3 regions of the Bradyrhizobium tunisiense genome follow, and region 2 is predicted to be linked to each of the others. Evidence: predicted binding sites of a transcription regulator. Region 2 holds the regulator's gene; each other region holds the start of a gene.
What was found. Region 2 encodes LexA, which represses DNA repair genes until DNA is damaged. Its sites were predicted from a motif close to TGTTCNNNNTGTGTTCNG; they were not measured.
Positions count from the first base shown of each region.

Region 1 (6,108 bases), on a different contig from region 2:
GGCCGGCACAAGGCCGGCCTTTCGCAACGCGAAGCGTTGGAGTGAAGCTTAGTACTTCGCAACCACCGGGGCGCCGAAGTGATAGTTCACGCCGACCTGCACGGTGTGGAAGTCGAGCGTGCCGGTGGGCAGGGTGCCCGAGAAGTAGGTCTCGCCGCCGAGGCTGCGGTAGAGGTACTCGCCCTTGACGGTCCAGTTCGGAGCGAAGTACGCCTCGACGCCCGCACCGACGGTCCAGCCGGAGTGGAACTTGCTGTCGGAGATGGTCACGCCGAGAGCGCTGGCGCTCAGCTTGTTGTCGATCCAGGCGTAACCACCCGTGCCGTAGAACAGGACGTTGTTGACGGCCCAGCCGATGCGGCCGCGAACGGTGCCCATCGCATCCGTCTTCGAGCTCAGAGTCGCCGTGGCAACACCGAAGCCGGGGACGAGGATCGGACCGGTGGCGGACGCGCTGACGTCAGCCCAGGCAGCATCAGCCTCGAGGCCGAACACGACGTTGCCGGTCTGCCAGTTGTAGCCGGCGGTGCCGCCGACGAAGCCACCCTTCATCTTCGGGTCGCCGGAGCTGTCTTCCCAGGCGCCGCCACCGACGATACCGAGGTAGAAGCCGGTCCAGTTGTAGACCGAAGCCAGCGGAGCGACCGGAGCCTTGGTGTAGGGGCGGGCTGCGAGATCAGCAGCCGAAGCGGGGGCCGCCAGAGCGAACAAACAGGCCGAAGCCAACAAAACCTTTTTCATTTTCAACTTAATCCCAGTCCCAGTTTCTATTGTTGCCTTCCGCGATCGAAAGGGCAGCGGACGTCGTGTCCAACTAACGCCGTACTTACACCAGCAAAGCCGCAAGTTGTGTCTCCAAAAAGCCACACGGCGCCCAAAACGTAAGCGTAGTTGACTCATTTGCTTTGCCACCAAACGAAAAAGGCCGGCGCGAGGCCGGCCTTCGATTCAATGATTTCAGAGAGATATCAGTACCTGGTGGTGCCCATCCCGCCCCAATTGAAGTGATAGTTCACACCTGCCTTGACGGTGTGAACGGTATCGTTCCACTCGGAACGGTTGGCAGGCACGGCGGTGTACTGGATCGTGCTGCGGCCGAAGTCGATGTAGTTGTATTCGACCTTGGCCGACCAGTTCGGAGCGAACATGTATTCCGCGCCGGCGCCGACGGTCCAACCCCAGCGGGTGTTGTTCTGGATGAAGACGTTTCCGGGAACGCCATCATAGCGGTGCTGAATGTCGCCGACTGCAGCGCCGCCGCTGATGAACAAGAGAGCGGGGCCGGTCGAGTAGCCGAGACGGCCCTTGATGTCGCCGAAGCCGCGGATTCTCGTGAAATAGGTGTCGCCCAGGCCGGCATTGATCTCCGCAGAACGACCGTTGATGTCGGCCCAATGGTAGTCGCCTTCGATACCGAATACGACATTGTTGACTTGCCAGTTGTAGCCGAACACGCCACCGACGAACCCGCCGCTGGTATCGTAATCCTGCGATCCAGCGAAGCCCGGAGCGTTCGGAGCGCCGAAGAAGGTCTCGTCGCTGCGACCCCAGCCGCCGCCGCCCTGCACACCGATGTAGAAGCCGGTCCAGGTATAGATCGGAGCGGGGGGGGCGACCGGCGCCTTTGTATAGGGACGGGCCCCGAGATCCGCAGCACCGGCCGGAGCCGAGAGGGCCAGCGCAACTGCGCCGGCGAAGCCAACGAGAATCTTCTTCATTGTAATCTCCCCAGTCGATCCGCCTCTCAGAGTTCCCCGAGGCGGACTATCAGGCGCGAGGCCCATTTGCATCAATTCGAGGCACAACGATAGCCCGATTAGGCGGCAGAGTCCGTGCCCGGCGCGCAACAGTTTGGAAGCAATAGGTCCGCGCTTAACTTAATGAATGTTAAGTGGTTTCGCCCATTCACGGGAACCCGATTTGGTTCCATTTCGTCCGCCATCGCAGCGCCATCTAAGCGCCATCCCGTCTCCACATTTTGGGGAGATTTATACGAGAACAAATCTGGAACGAATTGCCCGTCGGTGCTATATGTGGGGATAACCTTGGGGTGACGGGCCGAGCGGCGCCTGCAAGCGTATAGGTTCGCCCCAACAGGGCGCAGAGGAACGCGGATGGCGCGCTCGGCCTTTTTCAAATTAGTGGCATTCGGAGTGGAGAGCGGCGATGGCGGGAAGCGTCAACAAGGTCATTCTGGTTGGAAATCTCGGCAAGGATCCTGAAATCCGCCGCACGCAGGACGGGCGGCCGATCGCGAATCTGAGCATCGCCACTTCGGAAACCTGGCGCGACAAGAACTCCGGCGAGCGCAAGGAGAAGACCGAGTGGCACCGCGTCGTGATCTTCAATGAAGGCCTCTGCAAGGTCGCCGAACAGTACCTGAAGAAGGGTGCCAAGGTTTACATCGAGGGCGCGCTCCAGACCCGCAAATGGACCGATCAGAGCGGTGTCGAGAAGTACTCGACGGAGGTGGTGCTGCAGGGCTTCAATTCGACGCTCACGATGCTCGACGGCCGCGGCGGCGGTGGAGGCGGCAGCTTCGGCGACGAGCCGGGCGGCGATTTCGGCTCCTCCGGCCCCGGCAGCAGCGCGCCGCGCCGTCCCGTTGCCGCCAGCGGCGGTGGCCGCAACAGCGACATGGACGACGATATCCCGTTCTGAGGACGATCCGGACAATGAGTGGCGCAGGGCCGATAGAGCGGCGCCTTCCACCTCGTGTCAGCAAACCCTGCTAATCGACAGGAAGGGCTCGGGATTTCCGGGCCCGCTTCATATTTGAGTCGAACTCGGACGGCGCCAGCGCAAAACAGGCTCGTCGACGTGCGGGCCGCGCGATCGCCGAGCTGCAGAGGCGATTTCGGAAGGCCTGTTCCAGGCCCCTCGGCGAAGCTGCCCGTAGGGACGTAAGTGATTGGAAAAATGAGCGGAAAAAGCGCTTCCCTGGAGCCCGCAAGGGTGGTTATCAGGGGCTCGATGCGCTATATGATTCCCAGATAAAATCTCACCGGATTTCCCCTTGGCTGACGACGACGACAAGCCCGGCGACCAGCCGGCGCAACCCTCGGATATTCGCCCCGTCTCCATCTTCGAGGAGATGAAGAAGTCCTATCTCGACTACGCCATGAGCGTGATCGTGGCGCGGGCGCTGCCCGATGCGCGCGACGGTCTGAAGCCGGTGCACCGCCGCATCCTGTTCTCGATGAACGAGCAGGGGCACACGCCCGACAAGAAGTACGTCAAGTCCGCCCGCGTGGTCGGTGACGTCATCGGTAAGTATCATCCGCACGGCGACCAGTCGATCTACGACGCCATGGTCCGGATGGCGCAGGACTTCTCCATGCGCGTGCCGCTGATCGACGGCCAGGGCAATTTCGGCTCGGTCGACGGCGATCCCCCGGCTGCCTATCGTTACACCGAAGCCCGCCTGACCAAGGCGGCGCTGGCTCTGCTGGCCGACATCGACAAGGACACCGTCGACTTCCAGCCCAACTACGACAACAACGAGACCGAACCGTCGGTCTTGCCGGCCAAGTTCCCGAACCTTCTCGTCAACGGTGCGGGCGGTATCGCGGTCGGCATGGCGACCAACATCCCGCCGCACAATCTCGGCGAGGTCATCGACGCCTGTGTCGCGTTGATCGACAATCCCGCGCTCACCATCGACGAGCTCATCAACATCGTGCCGGGACCGGATTTCCCGACCGGCGGCGTCATCCTCGGACGGCAGGGCATCCGCTCAGCCTATCACCTCGGCCGCGGCTCGATCATGATGCGCGGCAAGGTCGCGATCGAGACCTTCCGCAAGGAGCGCGAGGCGATCATCATCACCGAGATTCCCTACCAGGTGAACAAGGCGACGATGGTCGAGCGCATCGCCGAGCTGGTCAAGGAAAAGAAGATCGAGGGCATCGGCGACCTGCGCGATGAATCGGACCGCGAAGGCTACCGCGTCGTCATCGAGTTGAAGCGCGATGCCGTGCCGGACGTGGTGCTGAACCAGCTGTACAGATTCACGCCGCTGCAAACCAGCTTCGGCGTCAACATGGTGGCGCTCGACAGCGGCCGTCCGCGGATCATGCATCTGAAGGACCTGCTGACGATCTTCGTCGACTTCCGCGAGCGGGTCGTCACGCGGCGCACCAAATATCTCCTGGCCAAGGCGCGCGATCGCGCGCATATCCTCGTTGGCCTCGCGATCGCGGTCGCCAATATCGACGAAATGATCCGCGTGATCCGGACGTCGCCCGACCCGACCACCGCCCGCGACACCTTGATGTCGCGCGACTGGCCCGCACGGGACGTCGAGGACATGCTGACGCTGATCGACGATCCGCGCCATCGCATCAGCGCCGACGGCACGATCCGGCTGTCGATGGAGCAGGCGAGGGCTATCCTCGACCTGCGCCTGCAACGCCTCACCGCGCTCGGCCGCGACGAGATCCGCGACGAGCTCGACAAGCTCGCCGGCGAGATCGCCGATTATCTCGACATCCTGCGCTCGCGCGACCGCGTGCTGGGCATCATCAAGACCGAGCTCGCCGAGGTGAAGGCCGAGTTCGCCACGCCGCGGCGCACCGTCATCATCGAGCAGGAAGGCGAGGTCGAGGACGAGGACCTGATCCAGCGCGAGGACATGGTCGTCACCGTGTCCCATGCCGGCTACGTCAAGCGCGTGCCGCTGTCGGCCTACCGGGCGCAGCGCCGCGGCGGCAAGGGCCGTGCCGGCATGCAGACCCGCGACGAGGATTTCGTCTCGCGCCTGTTCGTGGCTTCCACGCACACGCCGGTGTTGTTCTTCTCCTCGCGTGGCCAAGTCTACAAGGAAAAGGTCTGGCGCCTGCCGATGGCGGCGCCGAACGCGCGCGGCAAGGCGCTGATCAACATCCTGCCGCTGGAGCAGGGTGAGCGCATCACCACCATCATGCCGCTGCCCGAGGATGAATCGACCTGGGGCAACCTCGACGTGATGTTTGCCACCACGGGCGGTAACGTCCGGCGAAACAAGCTGTCAGACTTCGTCGACGTCCGCCGCTCCGGCATCATCGCGATGAAGCTCGACGAGAACGAGGCGATCGTCGACGTGCAGATCTGCACCGAGCGCGACGACGTGCTGCTGACCGCCGCCGGCGGCCAGTGCATCCGTTTCCCCGTCACCGACGTGCGCGTGTTCACCGGGCGCACCTCGATGGGCGTGCGCGGTATCGCCCTCGGCGACGGCGACAAGGTGATTTCGATGGCGATCCTGCGCCATGTCGAGACCGTCTCGGACGAGCGTTCGGCGTATCTGAAGATGCGTCGCGCGGTAGCCGGCGAAGCCGGAACCGAAGACACGGCAATGGACGGCGAGGCCGAGGAAACCTCCGGCAGCTTCCAGCTCGCGCAGGAGCGTTACGCCGAGATGTCGGCGCAGGAGCAGGTCGTGCTCACCGTCTCCGTCAACGGCTATGGCAAGCGGACCTCGTCCTACGAGTACCGCACCACCGGCCGCGGCGGCAAAGGCATCGTCGCCATGAGCGTCAACAACCGCAACGGCAATCTGGTGGCGTCATTCCCGGTCGAGGAGGCTGATCAGATCATGCTGGTCACCGACAAGGGCCAGCTGATCCGCTGCCCGGTCGAAGGCATCCGTATCGCCGGCCGCTCGACCCAGGGCGTGATCGTGTTCGACACCGCCGAGGACGAGCACGTGGTGTCGGTCGAGCACATCACGGAAGAGGCGGAGAGCGGCAACGGGGCGAATGGGGAATAGCGAGAGAGTAGCGAACAGCAGTTTCTGCTCGACATTCGCTATTCGCCTCTCACATTCGCCGGCCTGACAGACCAGACTACGGGGTGCGGTTTGCGGTCACGAGGCGCGCCTCGCGGACATTCGCCTTGGTGCCGGCCTTGCGCAGGCACGAGGCCTCGAAATTCGGCCAGGCCTGCTGCGAGCAATCTTTGCCGATGGCGCGGATGTCGAGCCGGTCGCTCTTGGCCAGCGGCTGCGGCACGCTGGCTTCGACGGAGGGAGCGAAGCCGGGCAGGAGGGTGAGGGCGGCCGCAACAGATGCAGAGAGTGCGATCGCTGAAAGAGTCTTGATCATTGACAGTCCCCTGTGATGCGGCCGC
Region 1 is NZ_JBHLEV010000002.1:1,158,686-1,164,793, reverse strand. It holds gene ACFDR6_RS13005 (hypothetical protein) at 1-45, shown strand, start outside; gene ACFDR6_RS13000 (outer membrane protein) at 49-741, opposite strand; gene ACFDR6_RS12995 (outer membrane protein) at 969-1,718, opposite strand; gene ACFDR6_RS12990 (single-stranded DNA-binding protein) at 2,167-2,661, shown strand; gene gyrA (DNA gyrase subunit A) at 3,017-5,749, shown strand; gene ACFDR6_RS12980 (hypothetical protein) at 5,826-6,083, opposite strand.
Region 1: ACFDR6_RS12990 (single-stranded DNA-binding protein) is a predicted target of LexA. The motif match lies at 1,995-2,012, and genes of this name have one in related genera.

Region 2 (6,108 bases):
TTTCCGCGAGCTGTATCTGTCGTCCAGCATCGGCCTGCGCAAACCGGATGCGGCGGCTTTCGACCATGTCGTCTCGGCGATCGGCGTCCCGGCGGAGCGCATCCTGTTTTTCGACGATCTCGCCGAGAACATCGAGGGAGCCCGGGCACGCGGCCTGACCGCCGTGCATGTCACCTCGCCGCGCGATGTCGGGAACGCATTGAAGGCACTGGGCATCTGAGGCCAGCCGGCCGTCGCCGCGGAACCGGCCTCCCGAAGGCAAAATTTGCACAGAATGGGGAACCAGTTCCCTTTGTGCATTTTTGTACAGAGTTCCGGGAACGGAATACCGCCCTTAGGACTCATTGAGTCCGTTGGGACTTCTACATCGGACTTATCGACGTGCTGGGCAAAACCTATCTCACCAAGCAAGCCTCTCTCCTGCTTGAATTCGCAAGAACCACCTCGGATTCTGACCTTTCCGCCAAGCTGATCAGCAAGGCCGCCGACCTGAAATCCTTGGCCGATCCGCTACCGGACAAGGATCAAGGTCCCAAAGCTCCCGACGTCGCACTGGACGACGGCTCGGACCGACCGAGCGGGAGTTGACCGATGCTGGCCGTGGTGCTCGTCCTTCTCGTGCTCGCCATGGCCATCCTCATCCCGGTCTGTCTCGCCTTCCGGATCATGCCGCGACGGACGTGAGCTGCGTCCTCCGCTGGGGCCACGCAGGCTAAATCACCTGCGTGCTGCTTTGCCTCGCGCCCGCACTCGGATAGAACTCTCGCCGGCCATTTATCGATGTGCTCAGCAGGAGTTTAGCCCTTGGCTTTGATGCCCGTTTCTGACGCGCTTGCCGCGGTACTGGCGGGTGCGGAGCCGCTGGCTGAACAGATGGCTCCGCTCGACGATGCCTACCATCGCGTGCTCGCGCGCGACGTCGCGGCGCGGCGCACGCAGCCGCCGCAGGCGATGTCGGCGATGGACGGCTATGCCGTCCGCGCCGCCGATGCGGCAACGATCGATTCCCGGCTGACGGTCATCGGCGAGGTCGCGGCGGGCCGTCCTTTCGCAAGAACGGTCGGCGCCGGCGAAGCCGTACGGATCTTCACCGGCGGCGTCATTCCCGACGGCGCCGACGCCGTCGTGATCCAGGAGGACACCGTCGCGGACGACAGCTGCGTCACGATCAAGCAAGCCGCGATCGCCGGACGGCACATCCGCCCGGCAGGCGTCGACTTCCGTGAAGGCGACGTCCTCTTGCGCAAGGGAACCCGGCTGACGGAGCGCGATCTCGCGCTCGCCGCCGCCATGAATTACCCCCACCTCGCCGTCTGCCGCCGTCCGAAGGTCGCGATCCTCGCCACCGGCGACGAACTGGTGATGCCGGGCTCAACGCCCGGGCACGGCCAGATCGTCTATTCCAATGGCTACGCCCTGCACGCGCTCGCCCGCAGCGAGGGCGCCGAGACCATCGACCTCGGTGTTGCCGCAGACACGCTTGCAGCCACCTCCGCCGGCATCCGGCGCGCCCGCGAGGCCGGTACCGACATCCTGGTCACGACGGGCGGCGCATCTGTCGGCGACCACGATCTGGTCCAGCAAGCGCTCCGGGACGAAGGCATCTCGATGGCGTTCTGGAAGATCGCGATTCGGCCCGGCAAGCCGATGATGCACGGACGGCTCGGCGCGATGCGCGTGATCGGCCTGCCCGGCAATCCGGTGTCCTCCTATGTGTGCGCCTTCCTGTTCATGGTGCCGTTGATTCGCGCGCTGTCGGGCCGTTCGGTGATTCATCATCGCCGCGAGCGGGCCGTGCTGGGCCGCGATCTCGGCGCCAACGACCAGCGTGAGGAGTATCTGCGCGCGCGCCTGGAGCTGCGCGACGACGGCGCGCTCGTTGCCGTTCCCGTCAGCCATCAGGACTCCTCTCTGCTTGCGAATCTTGCTGCAGCACAGGTACTTCTCGTGCGCCCGCCGTTCGCGCCGAAGGCCGAGGCGGGCAGCCCTTGCGAGGTGCTGCGCCTCCCCGTCTGAACTGCGCGGCCACACGCATTCCGCGAACTCGCCCCTGTTCACGGTAAATTAAGCAGTTGCGGAACATGTATCGAACATATAGTGTCCGTTCATGATTTGTTTCGAGCATGTAGCGGCTTATCGCTGAATTCATCGTCTCGGAATCGAACGACATCAACCGGGGGACTTAGGTCGAGATGTTAACGCGCAAACAATACGAGCTTCTGCGGTTCATCAGTGAACGTTTGAAGGAAAGCGGCGTGCCGCCGTCCTTCGACGAGATGAAGGATGCGCTCGACCTGCGCTCGAAGTCGGGCATCCACCGCCTGATCACCGCGCTCGAGGAGCGTGGCTTCATCCGCCGCCTGCCCAACCGCGCTCGGGCCATCGAAGTCATCAAGCTGCCGGAGCTTCAGGCTGCGGCCGGCAACCGGCGCGGCTTCACGCCGAGCGTCATCGAGGGCAATCTCGGCAAGGTGCGCGCGAGCTCCAGCCCGCCCGTTGACGAGGGCGAGCGGCCCGTCGCAGTGCCCGTGATGGGCCGCATCGCGGCCGGCACGCCGATCGAGGCGTTGCAGACCCGCAGCCACACCATCAGCGTGCCGCCCGACATGCTCGGCTCCGGCGAGCATTACGCGCTCGAAGTGCGCGGCGATTCCATGGTCGAGGCAGGTATCCTCGACGGCGACATGGCGCTGATCCAGCGCAACGAGAGCGCCGATACCGGCGACATCGTGGTGGCGCTGATCGACGACGAGGAGGCCACGCTCAAGCGCTTCCGCCGCCGCGGCGCCTCGATCGCACTCGAGCCCGCCAATGCCGCCTATGAGGTGCGCATCCTGCCGCCGAACCGCGTCAAGATTCAGGGCAAGCTGATCGGGCTTTACCGGAAGTACTGAGAGCCCTCGGCGGTCATTCGATACCCATGATTCCGACTGGAGCGGATCTGATCCGCTCCTGCTGGGCAATCTTCTGGTCTTGCGCAGATTGTCCGGCCCCTCTTCAGAGGCGACGCCTCGGCGTGTCGCCACAGGCCCCCATTGCTTCGCGGTCTCGAGTCCTCGAGCAGACATGACGCATCGGCGCCCGCGCGCCGCTGACGTTGGTCCTCGCCGAATGCATTGATGTGAGCTTTGTTCCTGTCGGATTCGAAAAGATAATTTGATCGCGTCCCGCAGACCAGCCGCAGATTTGCCTACAACCAAGCAGAGCGTTGCGTGCTTCCACTCTGATAGAGGCTTGCGCCTCCGAGGGAGGCGCGGGTTGCTATCTTCGAATGAGGAGCACCCGATGTGTGACTACAGCCTGCATGCCGTTGCATCGCGCCCCGCCGAAGTCGGCGAGACGATCGTGTCGACAACGTTCCGCGGCACCTCGACGCGTGGCTTTGCTTCTGCCGCCGATCCGACCGTGGCCGTCTGTCTGCTGCCCGGGACGGAGCTCGCCTTCGCCGACAACGTCCGCTACGACAATCGCTGGATCTGGACGCGCACCGTCAATTCGCGCGTCGGCAAGTTCGGCAAGATCGATCCGCACATTCCCGATCGCCACCACGACGCGATCGAATTCCCTGACGGTAAATACGTGCTGGTGACACAACTCGTCGAAGGCCAGCGTGCCACCGTGTTGCAATTGCCGGTGACCCAGCCCGTCGGCGAGCGCGAGCACAAGCCGCAGATCATCGACGACAGCCGGTCGCCGGTCACGCGCCTGCCGATCGGCTGACGCCACCTCGACTGACAACTGGATGCCGCCAGGATTGAAGTGCCATCGCCGGCAGACGCCGGCGAGATGGCATGGTTCGTGTTTTCACGAACATCGATCGGCCCGCCCGGCGCCGCACGAAGTTTGAGCCGTCCTGCCTGAATTTTGAACGTCCGCTCCGCAGCCAAATGACCGATGCTGTCGTGGTTTGAGGCGGCGGACACGCTCGATGAAGACCTTCATTCGCGTCGTTGAACTCTGGGTGCCCGACCGGACGCGCAGGCGTCTGGAATTCGGCGGCGGCCTCTACGGCGAAGGGCTGTCCGCGTTCAAGTCCGTGAGCGAGGACCTGCACTTCGGATATGACGAGGGACTTCCCGGCAAGGCCTGGGCCTCTGGCCATCCCGTCATCCTCACGACCTTCGCCAACTCCTATTTCAAACGGACCGAGCAGGCCGTCGCGGCCGGCCTCACCTGCGGCGTGGCGGTGCCGGTGTTCGCGGGCGAATTCCTGCAAGCCGTGATGGTGCTGTTCTGCGGGGACGACGAGGCGCATGTCGGCGCGATCGAACTCTGGCACAACGATCCCGATCGCTCCCACGAGATGGCGCTCGTCGACGGCTATTACGGCATGGCGGACATGTTCGAATTCAACTCCCGCCACACCAGGTTTCCGCGCGGCTTCGGCCTGCCCGGACGCACCTGGAAGGCGGGTCTGCCGCTGATCATCAAGGACCTGCACGACGCCAAGAGCTTCCTGCGCTGGGAGGACGCGGCCAAGATCGGGATCAATTTGGGGGTCGGCGTGCCCTACCGAACCGGCACCGAGACGTGGGTTCTGACATTGCTCTCCGCGCAGGCAACCCCGATTGCGCGACGCTTCGAGATCTGGGTCCCGAACGAGGCCCGCTCAGTGCTGGTCTTTCGCGCCGGCGATTGCAGCGCGCAGACCGACCTTGCCGCGCTCTACGCGGGTAGATCCATCGGCAGGGGCGAAGGCAGCATCGGCGGCGCATGGGCCACCGGCATGCCGGCGCTCGACGACGATCTCACCCATGACAGCTCGATCGCCGGCTCCGAGGCCCGCGTAGCCGGGCTGAGCCGGATGGTGGCCCTGCCGGTCATCGACAACGCAAGGCTGGAAGCCGTGCTGGCCTGGTATCTGTAAATCAATCGCAATCAATCGTCGGCCTGCAAGTCAGCCTCCGACGGCGTAGCGTCCCGGTTGCGGAGCGCCACCTTCGGCGCAAGGCTGCCATCGAAATCACCTTCGCCGGCACCGGCGGGCAACCACGGGCGGTTCGTGCCTCTCGCCCTCACCGCCTGCACGGAAAAACCCTCGCCACGCTGCGTCAGGGCCAGCGCACCCTGGCGAGCGAGCCGCTGCCGATCGACCACCATTGCCGCGCAATCGGGCGGCGCGGGCCGCGACGCCACCACCAGTGCAGCCCGGCTGCAATCGTCCGCCAGCGCGTCGATGCGCGAGGCCAGCGCGACCAGCCGCCCGTCGGCGAGCGGCGTCACGCAGCCGGACTCGTCGCACGACACGCCTTCGGCCAGCGCGCTGCTGCCGGCATCGCGCGGATCAGCGTCGGCCGCCAGCCACTCCTTCAGCAGGAAATTGTCCTTGCCCGTCCTGATCAGGTGCAACCGCCCGTCCCCGCCGCGTACCGCGACGCTCGCGCCATCCCCTGCAATCAGGATATCGGGCTGCCGCACCGACAGGCCCCAGGCGATGGAGGCCAGCAGCACCACGGCACCGCACCAGCGCAGGGGCGTGCGCAGCAGACCCATCACGATGATGCCGAGGCTTGCTGCAATCAGTGGCGCGATGCCAAAGGCTGGAATGCGGCCGACCGCGCCCGGCAAGGCCGCCACCCAGCGCGAGACCGCAACCATCCAGTCGATGCCAATCCCCATCAGCCACCAGAACATGCCGTCGAGCCCGAAGGGCGCCGCGAGCAATCCCAACAGGCCTGCCGGCATCACCAGCGCGGAGACGACCGGCATCGCACCGAGATTGGCGAGCACGCCGTAGGGCGTGACGCGATGGAAGTGGAAGGCGGCATAGGGCGTGGTCGCAAGCCCTGCGATCAGCGAGGCCAGGAACAGCATCGCGATCTCGCGGCCGCCCCACAGCGCGACGCGCGCCGTCGCCGAATGATCAGGCGAGGCAAGCAGGTTCGGCATGCCGATCTGCACCAGTGCCACCAGCCCGAGCGTCGCGGCGAAGGACATCTGAAAACTGGGATGCACCAGCGCCTCGGGCGCAACCGCAAGCACGATCAGCGCCGCCACGGCCAGGGTGCGGAAGGTAATGGCGCGGCGATCGACCATCACCGCGATCAGCACCACGGCGGTCATGAAGAACGAGCGTTGCGTCGCGACCTCCGCACCCGACAGCAGAAG
Region 2 is NZ_JBHLEV010000006.1:306,324-312,431, reverse strand. It holds gene ACFDR6_RS26115 (HAD family hydrolase) at 1-220, shown strand, start outside; gene ACFDR6_RS26110 (hypothetical protein) at 382-588, shown strand; gene ACFDR6_RS26105 (molybdopterin molybdotransferase MoeA) at 805-2,016, shown strand; gene lexA (transcriptional repressor LexA) at 2,193-2,894, shown strand; gene ACFDR6_RS26095 (hypothetical protein) at 3,286-3,720, shown strand; gene ACFDR6_RS26090 (GAF domain-containing protein) at 3,929-4,867, shown strand; gene ACFDR6_RS26085 (ComEC/Rec2 family competence protein) at 4,879-6,108, opposite strand, start outside.

Region 3 (6,108 bases), on a different contig from region 2:
GTCGAGTTGAGCGCGAGCAGCGTCGTCTGTCGCGCGATCTGGGCGATCAGATTGACGACGTTGCCGATGGCGGCAGAGGATTCGCGCAAGCGGTCGACATTGGCACGGGCTTCCTGCGCCGCGGCACTGGCCTCGTCGGCAAGCTTGCCGGCTTCGCGGACCTGGGCCCCGATGCCGAGGGCGGACTGGGTGAATTTGTCGGCGGCATGGGCGAAGGTGGAGGCGTTCGATTGCGCGGCATTGGTGCGGCCGGTCAGGGCGTCGGTGCGGTCGCGAATGGCGGCAAGCGTCGTCGCGGTCGCCTCGGCGCCGCCGGCCACCGAATTGGCGGCGCGCTCGAGCTGGCGGATCATGGCGCCGAGCTCGAGTTCCAGCAGTTCGAGGATTTCCCGGGCGGAATCAGTTTGGGCCGCGGCCACGGGCTCGGAATGGGCCGCCGGCTGCGCAGCCTGCAGGGCTGGTGCAGGCGCAGCCGCCTCCGGCAGACGCTTCCGAAATAGTCCGAACGCCATCACGTCTCTCTTGTCGTGGAACGGGTGGACGCTATTTTCGCAGTCCGGAATGAAATCAGGGTTAACGATGCCCGACCTCTAGGCACGAACCATTACGGCGGCTACCTCTACAGTGCTACCTTAGGGCACCAGAGCCCTTTGATTCCGGTGGGCCGGCGGCCTATAAGGCCGCGCTTCCCACCCCATCGGCGAACACCTCCAAAGACCATTCAAGAGACCACGCATGGCCGGACATTCCCAATTCAAGAACATCATGCACCGCAAGGGGCGGCAGGATGCGCAGAAGTCGAAGCTGTTCGGCAAGCTGGCGCGGGAAATCACGGTCGCCGCCAAGCTGGGCACGCCCGACCCCAACATGAACCCCCGCCTGCGTGCCGCCATCATCGCGGCGCGCCAGGAGAACATGCCGAAGGACAATATCGAGCGTGCCGTCAAGAAGGCGCTCGGCAATGAGGGCGAGAACTATGACGAAATCCGCTACGAGGGCTATGGCCCCGGTGGCGTCGCCGTCATCGTCGAGGCGCTGACCGACAATCGCAACCGCGCCGCCTCCGACATCCGCTCCTTCTTCACCAAATCGGGCGGCAATCTCGGCGAAACCGGCTCGGTCTCCTTCATGTTCGACCGTACCGGCATCATCGAATACGACCGCAGCGTCGCCTCCGATGACGCCGTGCTGGATGCCGCAATCGAGGCCGGCGCCGACGACGTGGTCTCCGGCGAGGGCGGCCACGAGATCTACGCCTCGACCGAAGGCTACCGCGACGTCGCCAAGGCGCTGGAAGCCAAGTTCGGCGAGCCGCGCAAGGCCGCTTTGATCTGGAAGCCGCAGAACACGGTCGCGGTCGACGACGAGACCGGCGAGAAGCTGCTCAAGCTGATGGATTTGCTCAACGAGCACGACGACGTCCAGCAGGTCTACGCCAATTTCGAGGTGTCGGACGCGCTGATGGCGAAGATGGGCGGCTGATAGCCAGCTCCGAATTCTGCCGTCGTCGCCCGGCTTGACCGGGCGACCCAGTATTCCAGAGACGCCAGAGGGATACGGATAAGCCGCGGCGTACTGGATACCCCGCTTTCGCGGGGTATGACGACGGAATGTAGGTTGGGCGGCGGTGCTCATCCGGGACCCCCACTCCCCTGTTACTTCCGTTCTGTTTCTGTTTCCCCCACGACGGCCAGCCGCTATCACTGGCCCATGACTGCGCTCCCGATTCGTGGCCCCGTTCGCATCATCGGCATTGACCCCGGCCTGCGCCGTACCGGCTGGGGCGTGATCGAGACCGAGGGCAACCGCCTGATCTACATCGCCTGCGGTTCGGTGGAGCCGCCGGACGATCTGCCGCTGGCGAGCCGGCTGCTCGCGATCCATGAGGGGCTCGCGGCCGTGCTCGCGAATCATCAGCCGATGGAAGCCGCGGTCGAGCAGACTTTCGTCAATAAGGACGGCGTTGCGACGCTGAAGCTCGGCCAGGCCCGCGGCGTCGCCATGCTGGCGCCCGCGATGTTCGGCATCCCGGTCGCCGAATACGCGCCGAACCAGGTCAAGAAAACCGTGGTCGGCGCCGGTCACGCCGACAAGCAACAGATCGCGATGATGCTGAAGATCCTGCTGCCCAAGGCCGAGCCGCCGTCCGCGGATGCCGCCGACGCACTCGCCATCGCCATCACCCACGCCCATCACCGCCAGAGCACCGCGCTCAGGCTGAAGGTGGTGGGGATATGATCGGCAAGCTCAAGGGCCTGATCGATTCCTACGGCGAGGATTTCGTCATCCTCGACGTCGGCGGCGTCGGCTATCAGGTGCATTGCTCCTCACGCACCTTGCAGCATCTGCCCTCGCCGGGCGAAGCCGCCGTGCTGTCGATCGAGACCTATGTCCGCGAGGACCAGATCAAGCTGTTCGGCTTTCGCACCGATCAGGAGCGCGAATGGTTTCGCCTGCTTCAGACCGTGCAGGGCGTCGGCGCCAAGGTCGCGCTCGCGGTGCTCGGCACGCTGGCGCCGTCCGATCTCGCCAATGCCATTGCGTTGCGTGACAAGGCGGCGGTGGCGCGGACACCCGGCGTCGGCCCCAAGGTCGCCGAGCGCATCGTCACCGAGTTGAAGGACAAGGCGCCGGCCTTCGCCAATGTCGATCCGGCCGTGGTGCATCTCGCCGGCGCCGTCGATGACCAGCGCGCGCCGCGCCCCGTGGCGGATGCGATCTCTGCATTGGTCAATCTCGGCTATGGCCAGCCGCAGGCGGCTGCGGCGATTGCGTCTGCGTCGCGTAGTGCCGGTGAGAATGTCGAAACGGCACAGCTCATTCGTCTCGGCCTGAAGGAGCTCGCGAAGTGAGCGATCCCAAGGCCAACCGCATGGTCTCGCCCGAACGCCGCAGCGACGATGTCGGCGATACCGCGCTGCGTCCGCAATCGCTGTCCGATTTCGTCGGCCAGCAGCAGGCGCGCAAGAACCTCTCGATCTTCATCGAGGCGGCGCGCAAGCGCGGCGAGGCGCTGGATCACGTGCTGTTCGTCGGTCCCCCCGGCCTCGGCAAGACCACGCTGGCGCAGATCGTGGCCAAGGAGCTCGGCGTCGGTTTCCGCGCCACGTCAGGGCCTGTCATCGCCAAGGCCGGCGATCTTGCTGCGCTGCTGACCAATCTCGAAGAGCGCGACGTGCTCTTCATCGACGAGATCCATCGCCTCAGCCCGGCGGTCGAAGAGGTGCTCTATCCCGCGATGGAGGATTTTCAGCTCGACCTCATCATCGGCGAAGGTCCGGCCGCGCGCTCGGTGAAGATCGAGCTGTCGAAATTCACCCTCGTCGGCGCCACCACGCGCGCTGGCCTGCTCACCAATCCCTTGCGCGATCGCTTCGGCATTCCGGTGCGGCTGAATTTCTACACGATCGAGGAATTGGAGAGCATCGTCAGTCGCGGCGCGCGCGTGCTCAATGTCGGCATGAGCGCCGATGGCGCCAACGAGATCGCGCGCCGTGCCCGCGGCACGCCGCGCATTGCCGGCCGCCTGCTCCGCCGCGTGCGCGATTTCGCCTCGGCGGCCGATGCGGACAAGATCGACCGCAAGATTGCCGACCACGCGCTGAGCGCGCTCGAGGTCGACGCCGCGGGGCTCGACGCCATGGACCGCCGCTATCTCACGACCATCGCGATGAACTATGGCGGCGGTCCCGTAGGCGTCGAGACCATGGCTGCCGCCCTGTCCGAGCCGCGCGATGCGATCGAGGACATCATCGAGCCCTATCTGATCCAGTGTGGCTATCTCCAGCGCACCCCGCGCGGCCGCCTGCTGACCTCGCACGCCTTCCGCCATCTCGGCATCGCCGAGCCCTCGCGCGATGCGGCCGCGCAATTCGGCTTGTTTGGCACGGATTCGCCCGAGGACGACTGAGAGCCGCAACCGGTGAACCCGCGGCGTCAATCCCCTCACTAATCCGAACACGCGGCGATCTGGAGTGCCGCTGACGCACACGGATTGGAGTAGGAAGAATGCGGCCGCCGAACGATACCGCTTTGCTCGAGGTCATCGTGGCCGCGCCGCAGCTGCGCACGCCGGATGAGACCGAGGCGTTCCTCGATCCGATGCCGATCAGTGAGCTGGCGTCGATGTGGTGCGCGCTCCAGCGCGTGAGCCGGCGCGACCAGGCCGGCAGCATCTGGGCCTTGAAACTGTATTTCGACCATCTGCCGCACCGCCGGCCGCAACAGGCGCTCGATCTCGTGCTGGAGGTGCTCAAGACCGAGGCCGACAAGCCCACGGTGATGCAGCTCAACGACAAGTTCTTGCTGTCGCTGCTCTATGCGCACGGCGAGGCCGTGATCGAGCGTATCGAGCACGAGGCCATGCAGAATGACCGATTGCGCTGGCTGCTCGGCGGTGTGCACGTCGCGCCCGACGATCCCTTGATGTCGCGCCTTGCAGAGCATGCCGATAGCGAGGCTTGGCAGGCCGACCATCTGGCCAAGCGCACGCCGCGCGAGCCGCTCGATTGCGCCAGCCTGTCGACCGCAGCGCTCGCCCGCGCCTGGGTCGAGCAATATTCCAAGTCGGACCGTGACCAGGATGACAATCTGTTCGCGATCATGGATTTCGAGCGCGACCTGCGCGAAGAGGACCCGGATGGCCTGATCGACCTGGTTCTCGAAGTCCTGAAGATCGAGGCCAACCCCGTGCTGCTGTCGCTGCTGGCCGCAGGTCCCCTCGAAGACGTGATCAACGCTGCCACGATCGACCGCATCGAGCGCGAGGCGCGTGTCAACGAACGCTTTCGCGATCTGCTCGGCGGTATCTGGTACTACCGCGCGCCCGACGAATTGAAAGCACGGCTGGATGCGCTGATCGGCGAGAGCCGCTGGTAATGTTTGTGCAGGCCTCTGCACACGGATGCAAACGGCCTGCACGAGCGCACCCCAATTCCGCTCCAATCGGATCGCATCGAGAGGCTGCATCAGAAACGGGCTTCCATGATCACGCGCCGTCATTTCATTCGTTCCATCGGCGGGCTGTCCGCTCTCGGCGTCTCGACCGCCGCCTATGGCGTGGGCGTCGAGCCGGTGCTACGGCTTCGCGTCACCCGCTATCATCCAACGCCGCGGCAGTGGCCGGCGGATTTTCCGCTGAAGATCGCCGCCATCGCCGACATCCATGCCTGCGATCCCTGGATGTCGCTGGAGCGGATCGAGGGCATCGTCGAGCGCACCAATGCGCTGAAGCCTGATATCATCGTGCTGCTCGGCGACTATGTCGCCGGCCTTCATCAGGTCACGCGCCTCATCCCGTCGCGGGAGTGGGCGAGGGTGTTGGCCGGCCTCAAGGCGCCGCTCGGCGTCCATGCCGTCATGGGCAACCACGATTATTGGGACGACAGGACGGTGCAGCGGACCGGGCTCGGGCCGACGATCGCGCATCGTGCGTTGGAGGCCGCCGGCATCCCTGTTTACGAGAACGACGCCGTGCGCCTCGTCAAGGACGGCCGCCCGTTCTGGCTTGCCGGCCTCGGCGATCAGCTCGCCTTCCTGCCGGCACGCCGGTTTCGCAGCATGGCTCGGTTCGGCGCCGACGATCTCAGCGCGACGCTCGCCAAGGTCACGGACAATGCGCCCATCATCTTGTTGGCGCATGAGCCCAACATTGCGCCGCGCGTGCCCGCGCGCGTCGCGCTGCAGCTGTCCGGCCATACCCATGGTGGCCAGGTCCGCCTGCTCGGCTGGTCGCCGGCGGTGCCGCCGCAGCAGGGCATCCAGCTCGCCTACGGGCACGTCAGGCTGAAATGCGATATCATCATCTCGGGCGGCCTTGGTTGCAGCATCATGCCGCTCCGCTTCGGCGTTCCGCCGGAGATCGTCGAGGTGACGCTGGGGCGAGCCTCACCGGTTGTGTCCTAACACGCTTGCGCGGCCGGCCGTTTTTGCGCAAAACGGGCCGGTGATCGACAAGTGAAGAGGCTCGCGACGTGACTGCCCATCTCGACGGCGAGATCCGCGACGGCCGCCACCACATGCAGGTCCGCGTCTATTACGAGGACACCGACTTTTCGGGGATCGTCTATCACGCCAACTATCTGCGCTACATGGAGCGCGGACGGACCA
Region 3 is NZ_JBHLEV010000001.1:193,020-199,127, reverse strand. It holds gene ACFDR6_RS00950 (methyl-accepting chemotaxis protein) at 1-512, opposite strand, end outside; gene ACFDR6_RS00945 (YebC/PmpR family DNA-binding transcriptional regulator) at 736-1,482, shown strand; gene ruvC (crossover junction endodeoxyribonuclease RuvC) at 1,711-2,238, shown strand; gene ruvA (Holliday junction branch migration protein RuvA) at 2,235-2,852, shown strand; gene ruvB (Holliday junction branch migration DNA helicase RuvB) at 2,873-3,910, shown strand; gene ACFDR6_RS00925 (DUF6869 domain-containing protein) at 4,009-4,878, shown strand; gene ACFDR6_RS00920 (metallophosphoesterase) at 4,984-5,904, shown strand; gene ybgC (tol-pal system-associated acyl-CoA thioesterase) at 5,973-6,108, shown strand, end outside.
Region 3: ruvC (crossover junction endodeoxyribonuclease RuvC) is a predicted target of LexA. The motif match lies at 1,663-1,680, and genes of this name have one in related genera.